3 regions of the Virgibacillus sp. W0181 genome follow, and region 3 is predicted to be linked to each of the others. Evidence: riboswitches for the same ligand, from Rfam matches in the RefSeq annotation. Region 3 holds a riboswitch; each other region holds the start of a gene.

Region 1 (5,530 bases), on a different contig from region 3:
GCTTGATTCTTGAGCGAATCTCTTCTTTTGTATCCATAGAAATAAAATCATAGGACATATTATATTTTTCTTTCATTAACGTTAACAGACCAAACGTACATCCATATAAACCCGAAGAACATAGGATGTGGTCATTTGCCTTTGTTAATGCAATTATTATTGCTGAAATGGCCCCCATCCCGGAACTGAATGCAAGACCTCGTTCACCGTTTTCCAATGCTGCAATTCGTTTTTCCAGCACACTCACCGTCGGGTTGCCGATTCTGGAATAAACATATCCCTCTTCTTCACCGGCAAAGCGGCGTTCTCCTTGTTGTGCTGACTCAAATTCATATGTAGATGTTTGAAATATCGGAGTTGAAATACTGCCGTGCATATTTTTTGCATCATAACCTTCATGTATAACAGTCGTTTCAAATCGTTTATTATCCTTTGTCATTTTAATCCTCCCTGTGGAATACGCATACCACTTTCTTTTTTTCTATTATAATAGATTCCGTAATTACTTGAAAGGAAAGCTTCTTAATAACTACCCTGCTATTTATAAAAACGAACAAATACAAAGTTCGACACTTTTCACAAAAAAGCGCCCTCTTGCCAAGTAATTCGAAGGCAAGAGGACACCATCTAATTTGTGTTTTTAATTTTACTAAGCTTTAAAATACATTTAGTTTTCCTATTCTGCGAGCAGCTTCTGTAAGCCTTTCTTCAGAATCCAGTAAACCAATTCTTACATACCCTTCACCAGCTGTACCGAAGCCACTTCCGGGAGCAGTCATAACATGAGCTTCGTTTAAGAGTAAATCGGAAAATTGTTGGGATGAATAGCCTTCTGGAACAGGTAACCAAGCAAAAAAGGTACCCTTTGGAGCTTCCACCTTCCATCCGATTTCACGAAGTTTCTTAATAAAGGTATCGCGTCGTTTTTCATAAATATCTATAAATTCCTTCACAACACTTTGGTCTCCCGTCAGTGCTTCTGCTGCAGCATATTGGACAGCTCCAAACAAGCTAGCATATAGATGATCCTGCAACTTATTAATATGTTCAATGACTGATGGATTCCCAGCTGCAAACGCTACTCTCCATCCGGCCATGTTATATGTCTTTGATAAGGTATATGTTTCCACACCTATTTCCTTAGCACCTTCCGATTGCAGAAAACTACGTGGTTTTTCACCATCGAAGCCAAACGCCCCATATGCAAAGTCATGAACGATACAAATATCATGCTTTTTGGCGCGAGCGATCGTTTCATCAAAAAAGGACTCAGTTGCCATCGCTGCTGTAGGGTTGTTTGGATAGTTTAAAAACATTAACTTCGCTCGATCCAATGTTTGCTCGGGAATTTGGTTATAATCCGGTAGAAAACCGTTTTCTTCCAGTAGCTGAAAAAGTTCAACGTCCGCATTAGAAAGCGCAATGCCAGTATCGTAATCAGGATACCCCGGATTAGGAAGCAACGCTAAGTCACCAGGATTTAATAAACATTGACTTAATTCAATTAACCCGGTTCTTGAACCAAATAATACAGCTACTTCGTTCTCTGGATCGATATCGACGTCATATTCCCTTTTATAAAACGTAGCTACCGCTTCTTTTAAATAAGAAAAGCCCCGAAACGGAGAGTACTTATGATTGACAGGGTCTTCAGCTGCCTTTTGCAATGCTTTAATAATATGGTCCGGAGTTGGTAGATCCGGATTGCCGCGCCCTAAATTAATGACATCATGCCCTTGGGCTTCAATGGCTTCTACTTCTTTTGCTAAATCAGCAAAGAATTGTTTTGGTAATCGATTTAATGTTTCTGATCTTTCATATGTACGCATAAAATATTTTTCCCTCCCGTAAAAATTATATCATAATAAACGGTTAAGTCGTAGCCTTTGACGATGTAGATATCAAATTTGTTTTATCCGCAAAAAGGATAATTCTATAGTATTCTAGACTTGCAGCTTTGAATCACGATAATTGCATTTCCGTTCACTACCTTCTAAAATTAAATCGAATGTGAGCAATATTTTATGCAATATATTCTATCTATACATATACAAGTTCCACGTAAAAGAATTACTTTTTCATAACAGCACGGTAACACGGAGTTATTATTCTTTTTGCATGCACTTATTTATTTTTGCTATCTGGAAATGAGGAATATTTCATGATAAATAGTCACAAATCGGGCATCCTCTTTGCATTATCTGCTTACTTGTTATGGGGGTTCCTTCCAATCTATTGGAAATTGGTTGACGATGTCCCTGCCGACACAATTCTGGCTCATCGCATTATCTGGTCATTCGTATTGATGGCTGTTGTCGTATTATCATTACGAAAAGGATCGGAATTTACTCAAGCGTGCAAGCGGCTGCTGAAGGACCGAAAGAAAAGTATTAACATGCTGGCCGCTTCTCTTATTATCAGTATGAATTGGTTGATTTTTATATGGGCGGTTAATAGCGAGCATGTGATTCAAGCGAGTTTGGGATATTATATCAACCCGCTTGTCAGCATTTTACTTGGCATTATTGTTTTAAAAGAAAGGTTATCAAAAAGGCAATTATTTTCCATTATATTAGCCGCAATCGGGGTTCTTAATCTGACATTCAGCTTTGGCGTTTTTCCATGGGTATCCATTTTACTCGCCGTTACATTCGCTCTTTATGGACTTTTTAAGAAAATGGTCGATTTAAATTCCATTTTCAGTCTTACAATCGAAACAATGATTGTTACGCCAATTGCCCTTATTTACTTAAGCTTTTTTTCCAACGGTACGGTTGCAGCCAACACGCCACAACCACTAACATTTGTATTATTAATCGGAACGGGACTGGCAACAGCGGCACCGTTATTACTATTTGGCTCCGCTGTTCGCTCGATTCCTTTATCAATGATTGGCTTTTTACAATACTTGGCTCCAACGATTATGTTACTTCTTGGTGTCTTTTTGTATGAAGAAACGTTTTCCCCGGCGCATCTCGTTTCTTTTATATTTATTTGGATAGCACTTTTCATTTATATGGGTTCTTCCTTAAAACAACACCCAATTCGAAAAGTGAAACACCAACATTAAATATTTTATTTTGTGTTGACAAACAATTCAAATTCATGTAACATTCATTTCAATCGAATGATTATATCTCTTATCAAGAGTGGTGGAGGGAATAGGCCCGATGAAACCCAGCAACCTAAGAGCAAACATGTTTTGCTTTTGATGGTGCCAAATCCTACAGGTCATCCGTTGATCTGGAAGATAAGGGGAGGAACGGTTACATATAACGCCCTCTTCTTATGAAGGGGGCTTTTCTGTTTCATCCTTTTCTTTCATCCAGATTCCTGCTACAAAAAATAAGAAAGGCAACGTGCCTTTAAAAACCTAAGGAGGAATTATTAATGACAGACTTTAATTTTGAAGACAAGGATACGATTCTACTACACGGGGGACAAACTGCCGATCCAACAACAGGTTCACGTGCGGTTCCCATTTACCAAACCACTTCATATGTGTTTAACGATACGGAGCATGCGCAAAACCTATTTGCGTTGAAAGAACCCGGAAATATTTATTCAAGAATTATGAATCCAACCGTTGACGTATTCGAACAGCGTGTAGCACTATTGGAAGGCGGTGTTGCAGCGGTAGGAACTGCTTCGGGAATGGCTGCTATTACGTATGCGATTTTAAACATTGCCGGTGCGGGTGATGAAATCGTTGCGGACAGTAATTTATATGGCGGCACATACAATTTGTTCGTTCATACACTGCCACGATATGGTATTAACGTAAAAATTGTTGATGGTACTGATCCGGAAACAATCCGATCAGCTATTACCGATAAAACAAAAGCAGTCTTTGGCGAGACGATTACAAACCCTAGTTTAAATGTGTTTGATATCGAAAAAGTAGCAGAAGTTGCGCATGACAACAATATCCCATTAATTATTGACAACACATTTGCGCCATACTTCTCCAATCCAATCGCTTGGGGAGCTGATATTGTCGTGCATTCCGCAACAAAGTGGATAGGCGGACACGGTACCGCAATCGGCGGGATAGTCGTGGATGCTGGAAAATTTGATTGGGGTTCCGGTAAATTTCCTGGATTTACAGAAGCGGATGAAAGCTATGGCGGCCTTCGCTTTGTCGATTTAGGTGAACCGGCCTTTGCACTCAAGTTGCGTGTACAGTTGCTTCGGGACACTGGTGCCTGCTTAAGCCCACAAAACGCATTTTTGCTATTGCAAGGGTTGGAGACATTGCATTTACGTATCGAGCGCCACAATCAAAACGCAGAAGAAGTTGCATCCTTTTTACAAGAGCATCCTGCTGTTGAATGGGTCAACTTCCCTGGTTTGGAAGATCACCCTTCCCATGCACTAGCCAAGAAATACTTTACAAATGGGTACGGATCGGTTATTACATTTGGAATAAAAGGTGGTCGAGAAGCGGGCAGAAAACTGATCGACAATATTCAGCTATGGTCACATGTGGCTAATGTTGGAGATGCGAAATCGCTTATCATCCACCCTGCTTCCACCACTCATCAGCAGTTAAGCGCTGAAGACCTAAAGAAAAGTGGCGCATCGGAAGAACTGGTACGTCTTTCTGTAGGTATTGAGTCAACAAAGGATATTTTAAAAGACTTAGAACAAGCAATTTCAAAAGCAACTAGAGAATAACACTATACAGCACTAAAAAGATATACACTATATCTATGATAAAGTTCGCCTTCACATCGGGGCGGACTTTTTTTACTGCCGATTTCCGCAAAAAGTGCCCTTGACCTCTTAGCAGCGTTCAAATAATAATGATTAATATCTGATTACAGATTGGGCGTTCAGGTTTACACGGGCAAATTAACGTGTAAAATATAGATGAAATCCTCCTTTTCGATTCCAAAGGATAATTTTCGGTTTTTATGCTTTTATATATTAACAATCAAAATGAACAATTTCTATTACATATATTTTAAAATTGTAGCAATAACAGCTCTTTACCTTCATAAATATATAGTACATTCGTATAGGTGTGATCCATATTAAACAAGTTGCTCTCTATATTTTTATTCTACTAATAATTGTAGGCATCGGCATTATTTTATTTATAACAAATGACAAGAAACCGAACACTTCCGAGGAGACGATTCCACAAAAAGAAGAAATGCCTAAAGATACGACATTGGAAGAAGGCGAGCCGGAGCAAAAAAAAACTGCTCCCGACTCTAGCACAGACGAAGCAAACAATGATAGTGAAGAAGATGAAGTACGTGATCAAGTAAAGGAATTTATTATCGATTCGGTCAAAAGTGCCATTGATTTCTTTTTCAATAAAGGAACAAAAGTTGTCGCCATTGGGGATTCATTAACACAGGGCGTTGGAGACAGTACCGGAGAAGGCGGATACGTAGGCATTCTTAATCGATCGCTTAACGAGAATAAAAACATCGTACAATTTGAAAACTACGGCAAAAGAGGTAACCGCTCCGACCAATTGTTAAAGCGGCTAGAAGATCCGGAAATTGCCGCGTCCCTC
Region 2 (5,530 bases), on a different contig from region 3:
GAGCTCCTGAATTTGTCTTTTGAATGTTTCAATATTTTTCTCAGTAAATGCGGCAGGACTATTTCCAGTATCCAAAGCATACTGTTCAGCAGGCAAACCGAAAGCATCCCACCCCATTGGATGAAGCACTTCATATCCTTGCATTCGCTTCATCCGGGATATAATATCTGTCGCTGTATAACCTTCCGGATGGCCAACATGCAATCCGGATCCTGATGGATAAGGAAACATATCGAGTGCATACACTTTTTCTTTATCGGAATAAGCATCCGTCTTAAACGTATTATTATCGAGCCAGAATTGTTGCCATTTCTTTTCTATCTCATGGTGATCATAACCCAACCTATTTTCCTCCTTTATTCTTCACGTGTCCAATCATTATTTAGTATGTAAGTGAATTAATTGCGCATATGACTAAAAAAGTATAAAAAAAGCTACTCATCCCAGCAAAGGAACGAGAAGCTGCATCTCCCAGAGTACCACTAAACCTATCCAAATCGTAAACCACTACATTTAATATTCTTAATACAGATTTACGGCAAGCGACCATAACTTGCTATATTTTAGAGGTGTGTTGTAATATTCAGGAACAGCTCGTCCTGCCAACTGTATCTAACCTGAAAACATGCTAACATTGTAATTCTTTCGCTATTCGAATTGTAGTTAAAACAGCTACTTTTGTCAAGGTTGTCGCTATACATATTACAACATTATCCATCTCCTTATTACCCAGTTTATCCATATAAGAGCAATTTAAACAACTGAAAGAATGTATAGTTTCTCAAACACGACCCTTCCATGCTAAACTATATTAGTAAATTCCATAAATAACGTTACAAACTAGCAAAATCCAATACACCAAAAGTGAGGCTATACAATGTTAAAAGGGGTTATACAATATTCACATTATTTACTCGAAACAGCGATTAATAAAGGAGAAATTGCAATTGACGGCACGTGCGGAAATGGAAATGATACCCTCCAACTTGCAGAAATTGTTGGGAAAAAAGGCCATATCTACGGCTTTGATATTCAATCCCAGGCCATTCAAAATACACAAACTCTTATCAAGAAACATGGATGGGACAATGTAACATATATTCACGACAGCCACGCAAACGTAGTTGATTATTTGGTTGAAAATCATATTACATCTGTAGGCGGAGCAATTTTTAATCTTGGTTTTTTACCAAAAGGCGATAAATCGATTGTCACAAAAGGTGATTCCACAATCGCTGCCATTGATGGAATATTAGCCTATTTAAAAACAAATGGTATTATTGTGCTCGTCGTATATCATGGACATGAAGGTGGGAAACATGAAAAGGAATGTGTATTGAAACATGTCGTTTCACTTGATCAAAAACGTTATAATGTTTTGCAATATCGATTTATTAATCAAAAAAATAACCCGCCATTTATAATTGCAATTCAAAAAAAGTAAAGTAAAGTAAATTTTCATTTTATGACAGGAGGTCCAAACGATGATTCATGATTATAAAGGGAAATCACCTGTAATCGATCCTACCGTATTTGTTGCCAAAAATGCAGTCGTAATCGGTGATGTTACCATTGGTGAACATACGAGCATCTGGTTTAAAACAGTGATTCGAGGTGACGTGGCACCTACAACAATCGGAAAACGTGTCAACATTCAGGATCTTTCACTCATCCACCAAAGTCCGGATATGCCGGTCATTGTTGAAGACGATGTTACCATTGGCCACCAAGTAACATTACATGCTGCAACCATTCGAAAAAATGCCCTTATTGGTATGGGCAGTATGATTCTAGACGGGGCAGAAATAGGAGAAAATTCTTTTATTGGAGCTGGAAGCCTTATTCCGCCTGGGAAAATCATTCCACCAAACACGCTTGCTTTTGGACGTCCTGCCAAAGTAATCCGCGAACTGACACAAAAAGACATCGAGGAAATGGATCGTGTTCGAAAATCTTACCTCGATAAACGGGATTATTATAAAAACCATACAGAACTTGGACACGAACTTTAATTAAGAAAAGCGCTAGCGCCCTGGTAAGCCCCAGGCATAGCTTAAGCAAGAAATCGTAGTGACGAATTTGGCACGAAGAGTTATTGCTTAAGACCTCGAGGGGCTGGCCGCTAGAGCTAGACAGATATACGGAAAATTATATGTATTCTTATCTTCTAAGAAATACGCTAGCGCCCTGGTAAGCCCCGATGTACACTAAGCACTATACTTTGTTAATCCGTGAACATGGATTATAATAGCCCCCTGCTCAATAAGAGCAAGGGGCTGTTTTTGTATGTGCTCATTTAACTGTAATCGCAGTAAGTTCCTCTACTTTATCTGTCTTTTCCCATGGAAAAATTATATCCGTCCTACCAAAATGACCATAGGCAGCTGTTTTTTGAAAAATTGGACTTTGTAAATTCAACATCTTTATGATGCCTGCAGGTCTAAGATCGAACAATTTTCGAACCGCTTCGACAAGCATTTCTTCTTGAACAGTGCCTGTTTCGAATGTATTAACCGCAATAGATACTGGTTCTGCGACTCCTATAGCATATGCCAGTTGCACTTCACAAGCATCCGCAAGACCGGCTGCTACAATATTCTTTGCGACGTAACGAGCCGCATAAGCACCTGAACGATCAACCTTTGTTGCATCCTTTCCACTAAACGCTCCACCACCATGCCGTGCATAGCCACCGTACGTATCGACGATAATTTTACGGCCGGTTAATCCAGTATCCCCTTGAGGACCGCCAATCACAAATCGTCCAGTTGGATTAATAAAGTATTTCGTTGTCTCATCTAGTAATCTTGCCGGAACGATCGGTTCGACGACATGCTGTATAATATCTTTTTCAATTTGTTGAGATGTAATATCCTGATGATGTTGTGTGGAAACTACAATAGTATCTACGCGAACAGGCTCACCATGTTGATCATACTCAATGGTAACTTGCGTTTTACCATCCGGACGTATATAACTCAACGTTCCATCTTTTCTTACATCAGCTAACCGTTTTGCTAATTTATGCGCCAGAGAAATAGCAAGTGGCATCAGCTCCTCTGTTTCATTGCACGCATAACCGAACATTAAGCCTTGATCTCCAGCGCCTATTGCGGCAATTTCCGCTTCCGACATATGTCCTTCACGAGCTTCCAGTGCCCGATCAACCCCTCCAGCGATGTCTGGAGATTGTTCATCGATGGCCGTTAATACGGCACAAGTTTCTGCATCAAATCCATATTTAGCACGTGTATATCCAATATCTTTAATCGTCTGTCGAACGATTGCAGGAATATCTACATATGTATTCGTCGTAATTTCACCCGCAACTAAAACTAGACCGGTAGTAACCGTTGTTTCACAAGCGACCCGAGCAAACGGGTCTTTTGTTAATATTTCATCCAAAATAGCATCTGAAATTTGGTCACAAATTTTATCTGGATGTCCTTCTGTTACAGATTCAGATGTAAATAACCGTCGATTAACTGTCATCATTGAGTCCCTCCTCTAAAGAAAACTATATTTCGGTACTCTATTTTCATTCATTTTTAAATTATTTCTCACAAACACAAAAAAATTCCTCCCTACAATCATGAGGAAAGGAAAATATAGCCTTTCGCTCTTATTGTTCAAGGAAAATCCTTGCACCAGGTTAGCACCTTTTCACTGCCGTGATGGTTGCTGGGCTTCATCGGGTCTGTCCCTCCACCGACTCTGAATAAGAGTATCCGCTTCAAATTTATCCTAACGAATTAATGGTTGTATGTCAACTGCCGTAATTGCTTATAATATGCACAACTTCACAATTTTGTCATTAATGTTAACAAACATATATGTCAAGTAAAATTTTAAAACATTTAATGTGCACCATTTATATAATGTGTTATACTAATAATCAGATTTAAGAAACTGAACAAAGGAAGGTATCTTAATATGAATTCGATTAAACATACATCCGTATTAAATGAATTTAGCAGGAAAACTAACGTTTACGAAAATTTATCTGTCCCAACATTAATTGAAAATATTTTATCACATAATGAAGGGGAATTAACAGTTACCGGATCCATCCAGGCGACAACAGGGAAGTATACGGGACGTTCTCCAAAAGACAGATTTATCGTACGTGATGATGTTTCCGATGCTGATGTTGATTGGGGTGCTGTCAACCAAGCTATTGATGAAGAATCTTTTGATAAGCTACACAATAAAGTAATGCACCATCTTCAAGAAAAAAATGAAGTTTTTGTTTTTAAAGGCTTTGCCGGTGCGGATAAGAATTACCGCCTTCCGATACAAGTGATTAATGAGTATGCATGGCATAACTTGTTTGCACGACAAATGTTCATTCGACCTACAGAAGATGAGCTTGCCGAACATGAGGCAGGATTCACCGTTATTTCAGCTCCAACTTTTAAAGCAGATCCGACGATTGATGGGACAAAATCAGAGACCTTCATCATTATCTCCTTTAAAAGACGCACGGTATTAATCGGCGGAACGGAATATGCTGGTGAAATTAAAAAATCGATCTTTTCTGTCATGAATTATTTATTACCAATGCAAGATATTTTATCCATGCATTGTTCAGCTAACGTAGGACAGGAAGGCGATGTCGCCCTGTTTTTCGGCTTATCCGGAACAGGTAAAACAACACTTTCTGCTGATCCATACCGGAACTTGATAGGTGATGACGAACACGGTTGGGGACCTAACGGCGTCTTTAATATTGAAGGCGGTTGTTATGCCAAGTGTATTGACCTATCAGCTGAAAAGGAGCCACAGATATTTAATGCCATCCGATTTGGTTCAGTTCTGGAAAACGTTGTATTGGATGGAATATCGCGAATACCTGATTATTCCGATACTACGTTAACGGAAAACACACGAGCAGCATACCCATTGGAAAACATCGATAACATTATATCACCAAGTATCGCGGGGCATCCTAACACTATTTTATTTTTGACAGCTGATGCTTCGGGAACATTGCCTCCAATTAGCAAGCTGACGAAGGAACAGGCAATGTATCACTTTTTAAGTGGATATACGAGCAAACTGGCAGGCACGGAGCGTGGCATTACGGAACCACAAGCAACTTTTTCCGCATGTTTCGGATCACCATTTTTGCCATTGGCACCAGCAACGTATGCCGAAATGCTCGGTGAAAAAATAGATCAATTTGAATCAAATGTCTTTCTAGTTAATACAGGATGGACCGGCGGGTCATACGGAGCCGGCAAGCGTATGAAATTGGCCTACACACGAGCAATGGTTCACGCAGCACTCGAGGGTGAATTAAATACGGTCGAAACAACGAAAGATGAAATTTTCGGTTTAAATATTCCGCTGCATGTACCAGGTGTTCCAGACGAAGTTTTGGTCCCTAAAGAAGCTTGGGACGATAAAGAGGCATATGATAAGACAGCGAAAGCACTTGCAGAAAAGTTTCACGAAAACTTTACTAAATTCACAAAAGCAAGTGATGAGATAAAGCAAGCGGGTCCAACATATAAAGGGTAATCGCATT
Region 3 (5,530 bases):
AAAAATAGAATTATGCTTCATTTCAAGTTAAAAGCAATTGTAAACCAACAAAAAGAATCTGTTAATCCTGTCGCTTAAGCGGCAAGATTAACAGATCCCGAATCATTAATATTTTAGCGACCTTAATTCAGCCACCAACACTATTTGACAAAGAGCCCTTATTTTACGGACAAATTCATAAAAACTACGGAAATAGCAAACATTGCCCACCTGTTAACCTACCTAATAAATTCAGTGAAAACAATTTGCGAAAAAAAGATGAATAGTATCAAGCAGATTAATAGGACTACGATCATTGGAAAAAACTTTATAGTCAATCGTTCAATTGATACATTGGATATACAATGCGCTGCGAATAGGTTCATGACAACAGGGGGTGTCAACTAAATCGATAAACATGCTTAACTAACTATTCGTTAATTAAAGAAAATGAAGGCGAAATAATGATTCCGCCTTCTACTATAGAATAAATTGCCTTATTCTATTACATATCTTTTTGAGCATCGAGGACGCGTTGGAGTATATCCCCACCAATTTCCGGCTCCCACTTTTCATAAATCGTTCTAGCCTTTTCAGCGAATGCCTCCCGTTCCTCATCCGTTAATTCAATAATTTCATTCTCACCACTATCAATAATTTCTTGTTTAATTTCTTCTTCAGATTCTCTAATCAGGTCTCTTTCAAAGTCACGTGCCTCATATGCTGCTTCCCTTACTTGTTCTTGTTGTTCTTCATTCATTTGATCCCAAACAACCTTGGAAATAAGTACTGGTAATGGATCGTAGAGATGTCTTGTTTCTGTAATATAGGGCGCTACTTCATTATATCCATTTAAAACAATGTTTGTATATGGATTTTCTGCCCCATCTACAGTGCCTTGCTCTAGTGCAGTAAATAGTTCAGTAAACGCAACGTTTGTGCCTGATGCATCAAATGCTTTCATAAAATCAACATGCACCGGTGTTTCTAGTATTCTAATTTTTTGTCCTTTCAAGTCTTCTGGCTTATAAACAGGGGTGTCTGTTGTGAAAAGGTGTCTCCACCCTTGGTTAAACCAAGCAAGCCCAATAATTCCATCTTTTTCTACACTTTGAAGAATTTCATCACCAATAGGACCATCTAATATTTCTTCAGCTGCTTCTTCGCTTTTAAATAAGTATGGTAAGTCTAAAAGTAACGTTTTATTTGTAAATCCACTTAAAATAGCGACTGAAGGAACCATAGCACCAATAGTACCTTGCTGTAATTGTTCAAGAAGTTCTGTATTAGATCCTAAAGTGCCATTTGGAAATATTTCCACTTTTACTTCTCCATCTGTTTTTTCCTCTACTAATTCACTAAATTTTTCAACCCCTATTGCATAGGCTGTATCCTCTCTCGTAACATGGGCCAATTTAATCGTTACTGCTTCTCCATTTTCACTTGCATTTGTATTACTGTCTCCTTCAGAAGCACCTGCTGTATCTGTATCTTCCGACTTTCCGCATGCTACAACTACAACCGTTAATAAAATAAATGATACCAAGAGAAATAATTTTTTAAAATTCATATAAAAGCTCCTCACCTAATATTATTATTTGTTTTCTACCATTGGCAGATGTCTTATGCTGCACATTTTTATTGGTTCATGTCATTCCTCCTAAGAAAAGCGCAAGCGCCCTGGTCAGCCCCGACAAGCTTAAGCAAGAAATCGTAGTGGCGGTTTTTGCCACGAAGAGTTATTGCTTAAGACCTCGAGGGGCTGGGCTGGCAGGCTTAGATCGCCACGTCCTGTGGCGTCGCCTGCACTAGAACATCCTGTACGTCGAAGCTAGACAGCTATGCGCAAAACTTTATACTTTCTGACCCCCTTAGAAAGCTTGGCTTGTCGCCAAGCCTTTATGGCGAAAGCCTTAGTTGCACTTATGCAGTAAGAAAGTTATATACTTTCTTATCTGCTAAATAAAAAACCCCCTTCCATAAGAAGAGAGCTCCCACAACATTCTCTTCTCATCTCCCGGAAAAATCTCCCGTAGGATTTAGCACCTTTTTAAGCTAGTAAACTAACTTAATGGTTGCCGAGCTTCATCGGGCCAGTCCCTCCACTTCTCTTAATAAGAAATACCTTATTTAATTGTCCATAATAATAATTAAAAACACCTCTCTTGGAAGAAAGAGAGGTGTTAGACGCATGTATATTACCTCTTATCTTCCTAAGCAATTTGCTTAGCTGGATTTAGCACCTTTTAAGCTAGTAAACTAACTTAATGGTTGCCGGGTGTCATCAGGCCAGTCCTTCCACCACTCTTGATAAGATATTATTAAATTTATTATGGTTTAATTTGTTCAACAGATAATAATTTATCACAGCAATTCGCGCTTGTCAAGTTGGTCAACAAAACAACCACGTATGGACCGATTTTACTTGTATAGGTGGCTTTGTAATGGGTGTGACCACGGATACATTATTTCTATTCACCCATATATTTTGATTCGGTATATTCGCCTTCTAAATACATTTTCCTCGTATCAATTCAAAAACAGATGACAATAGTCTCTTTCGCAGAGAGTATAGTGCGTGACAATCGAACAGTATGCTAAAATTGGGCTAGATTATTAAAGGAGAGCATGAGCGAAGATGGGTTTACGTTTTTAAAAACAGGAAATCCTTTAATATTAGGGATACTGCGTTATATCTTTGCAATCTATTTGTAAGCTAGAAAACCGAGACAAAAAATTGAGGAAGTGAATTATATGTCTGAAATAAAAGATGAAATCATTTTAAGAGAACTAAAAGAAAATAATTTAAAAAGTATAGATTTAAACATACCGAAAGAAAAAATTAGTGTATTTACTGGTCTTTCAGGCTCAGGAAAGAGTTCAGTTGTTTTTGATACATTAGCAACAGAAAGCAGAAGACAAATGACGTTGAACTATCCTCTCTATGTTAGAAATCAAATGCCAAGATACGAAAGACCTCATGCCGGTCTAATGCAAAACTTAAGCCCTGTTGTCGTAGTAGAGCAAAGACCTGTAGGTGGAAATTCTCGTTCAACAATTGGCACCTATATGGATATCAATCCTTTGATTAGACTTTTGTTCTCACGAATAGGAAATCCACCAATAGATGCTGCTACCGATTTTTCCAGTCAAAGTTCATTTGGCCGATGTCCAAAATGTACCGGGTATGGGAGGGTGATCGCGCCGGATGTAAATAAACTGATCGATTTCGATAAATCACTCCGGGATTATGCGGTACAATTTAAGCCACTGTCACCTTCAGGTTGGCAAGGCAGATGGATGATTACCGGCGGATTATTTGATCCGGATAAACGGATAAAAGACTACCCGGAAGAAAAATTCCACCTCTTAATATATGGTCCCCCAGAAGGTGAAAGAGTCTTTGCGCCTTTTCATACAAAAAACGGCCCGCAACCTCATGAGTGGGACGGGTTATTGCCTAGATTTACACGCCTCTATATAAACAGAGATGTTTCAAAGCTAAAACAAATTTCCCAAGAGGACGTCTTGACTTTTTCAACACATGCCTTATGCCCGACCTGTCAAGGATCTGGCCTAAATCCTAAAGTATTAGAATGTAGAATTAGCGGCTTAAATATCGCTGAATACAATCAATTGGAACTAACAGAATTACTAGAGCAACTTACAAGGATAAAAGAACCGCCAGGGGAGTCGATCGCACGACAAGCAATCCCGCATGTCAATCAGCTCGTTGACATGGGGTTAGGATATTTGAGCCTATCACGAAAAATGAATACCTTGTCCGGTGGAGAAGCACAAAGGGTAAAAATCGCTCGTCATTTAGGGAGCAGTTTGAACAATATGACATACATTTTCGATGAGCCTAGTGCTGGACTCCACCCGGAAGAAGTAGGCATGTTAATCCAGATGCTGCAACGGATAAAAGCCCACCATAATACCGTCATTGTCATCGAACATGATCTATCAATAATAAAAGTAGCGGATGAAATAATAGAAATGGGTCCGGGCGCAGGTGTAGATGGTGGTGAAGTTGTCTATCAAGGAAAATTGTCGGGATTAAAAAACTCTAAAGCTGCAACAACCTTAAACAATAAGCTAGAAATCAACAAAAATCCAAGGGATATAGAAAGTTATTTTACAATAGAAAGAGCAAGTAACCATAACTTAAAAAATATAAGCGTTTCAATCCCTAAAAACGCCCTTGTTACGGTATGTGGGGTTTCCGGTTCAGGTAAAAGTTCCTTAATGTTAGAAGCATTTCCGGAAAAATATCCAAACACGATTCAAGTTGGACAAGGCAGCATCGGAATTTCTACCCGTTCGACAATGGCTACATATATGGGAATAATGGATGATATTCGTTCCATATTTGCAAAAGAAACCGGACAACCAGCCGGGTTATTCAGCTTTAACTCTTTAGGAGCTTGTCCTATCTGTAAAGGCAAAGGAATTACAACACCAGATGTAGCATTTGCTGATCCCGTTACAATCTCCTGTGAAGCATGTAATGGTACGAGATATTCAGACGAAGCACGGTCATATCAATATCAGGGTAAAAATATAGTCGATATTTTAGAGTTAACGATAAACGAGACGATAAACTATTTTACTAAACATAAAATTATAAGGGGAGTGAATACGCTACAAGACGTAGGCTTAGGGTATTTAACTTTAGGACAGACGACAAGTTCTCTCAGTGGAGGAGAAGTCCAGCGCCTAAAACTTGCCAACCACTTACAAACGGAAGGAGAAATCTACCTATTAGACGAACCATCGTTGGGACTGCACGCAAAAGATAATGGAAAACTTTTAGATGTATTTCAAAACCTTGTAAACAGAGGTAATTCCGTTATAATAATCGAACACAATCTAGACTTTATAGCATCGAGCGACTGGGTAATAGAGTTGGGTCCAGGTGGTGGAAAAAAAGGTGGAACTATTATATTTGAAGGTACACCAGAAGAAATGTTAAATAAGGAAACCTTGACAGCGAAATGGTTATGGAAGGGAGTTTCAGAATAACTTATTTGAATTATCTTCCTTAGTACTAACTGACCTCCTTAACAGCGTTATTGCAAGGTCGTCCTATTACACTCAGGAAACGACAAATTCTGACCTACATAAAATAACGCCGTTCCCTTTAACAGGAATGGCGTCATGTCAGTTTTTGCTCCAACGAGTTCTTCCTTTTCCAACCATTTTTAAGGCAAATTGTTAAGGACCAACAAACCTTTTCAGCAAACTCGGAAATCTAATATAGATTAACATCAATATTTTACTATTATTTTACACAATATACGTTTTTTTGCTTCGACCTCCTTCGACTAATAATCCGCCGTCGTTTTTAAGATATTCAATCATACCTTCTGCAGCTCGATAAGCAAAAGCTCCAATCGTTTCGGTTGGATTAGAATTGCCGAAGTGCGGGAAAGATGACCCCCCTACTACAAATAAGTTTTCCATATCCCATACCTGTGAATAGTTATTTACAGCTGAAGTTTCCGGATCATCACCCATAATGACCCCTCCAGCTGAGTGTGTGTTTATA

What was found. A riboswitch is a leader RNA that binds a small molecule or an ion and turns the genes downstream of it on or off. The one in region 3 is predicted to bind S-adenosylmethionine.
Region 1: it holds a riboswitch for S-adenosylmethionine, as region 3 does, so the genes downstream of both, ACLIBG_RS13695 (O-acetylhomoserine aminocarboxypropyltransferase/cysteine synthase family protein) here and ACLIBG_RS13250 (TRAP transporter substrate-binding protein) in region 3, are expected to answer to the same signal.
Region 2: it holds a riboswitch for S-adenosylmethionine, as region 3 does, so the genes downstream of both, metK (methionine adenosyltransferase) here and ACLIBG_RS13250 (TRAP transporter substrate-binding protein) in region 3, are expected to answer to the same signal.

What each region holds. Positions count from the first base shown of each region.
Region 1 is NZ_JBPYCR010000042.1:5,226-10,755, reverse strand. It holds gene megL (methionine gamma-lyase) at 1-439, opposite strand, end outside; gene ACLIBG_RS13705 (pyridoxal phosphate-dependent aminotransferase) at 657-1,829, opposite strand; gene rarD (EamA family transporter RarD) at 2,162-3,070, shown strand; SAM riboswitch class I at 3,138-3,257, shown strand; partial or broken gene ACLIBG_RS13695 (O-acetylhomoserine aminocarboxypropyltransferase/cysteine synthase family protein) at 3,391-4,668, shown strand; gene ACLIBG_RS13690 (SGNH/GDSL hydrolase family protein) at 5,027-5,530, shown strand, end outside.
Region 2 is NZ_JBPYCR010000011.1:4,005-9,534, forward strand. It holds gene leuS (leucine--tRNA ligase) at 1-342, opposite strand, end outside; gene ACLIBG_RS06645 (class I SAM-dependent methyltransferase) at 878-1,444, shown strand; gene ACLIBG_RS06650 (gamma carbonic anhydrase) at 1,485-2,012, shown strand; gene metK (methionine adenosyltransferase) at 2,293-3,492, opposite strand; SAM riboswitch class I at 3,620-3,725, opposite strand; gene pckA (phosphoenolpyruvate carboxykinase (ATP)) at 3,934-5,523, shown strand.
Region 3 is NZ_JBPYCR010000039.1:65-5,594, forward strand. It holds partial or broken gene ACLIBG_RS13240 (transposase) at 1-78, shown strand, start outside; gene ACLIBG_RS13245 (TRAP transporter large permease subunit) at 219-383, opposite strand; gene ACLIBG_RS13250 (TRAP transporter substrate-binding protein) at 485-1,549, opposite strand; SAM riboswitch class I at 1,987-2,100, opposite strand; SAM riboswitch class I at 2,182-2,296, opposite strand; gene ACLIBG_RS13255 (ATP-binding cassette domain-containing protein) at 2,734-5,004, shown strand; gene ACLIBG_RS13260 (GMC family oxidoreductase) at 5,269-5,530, opposite strand, start outside.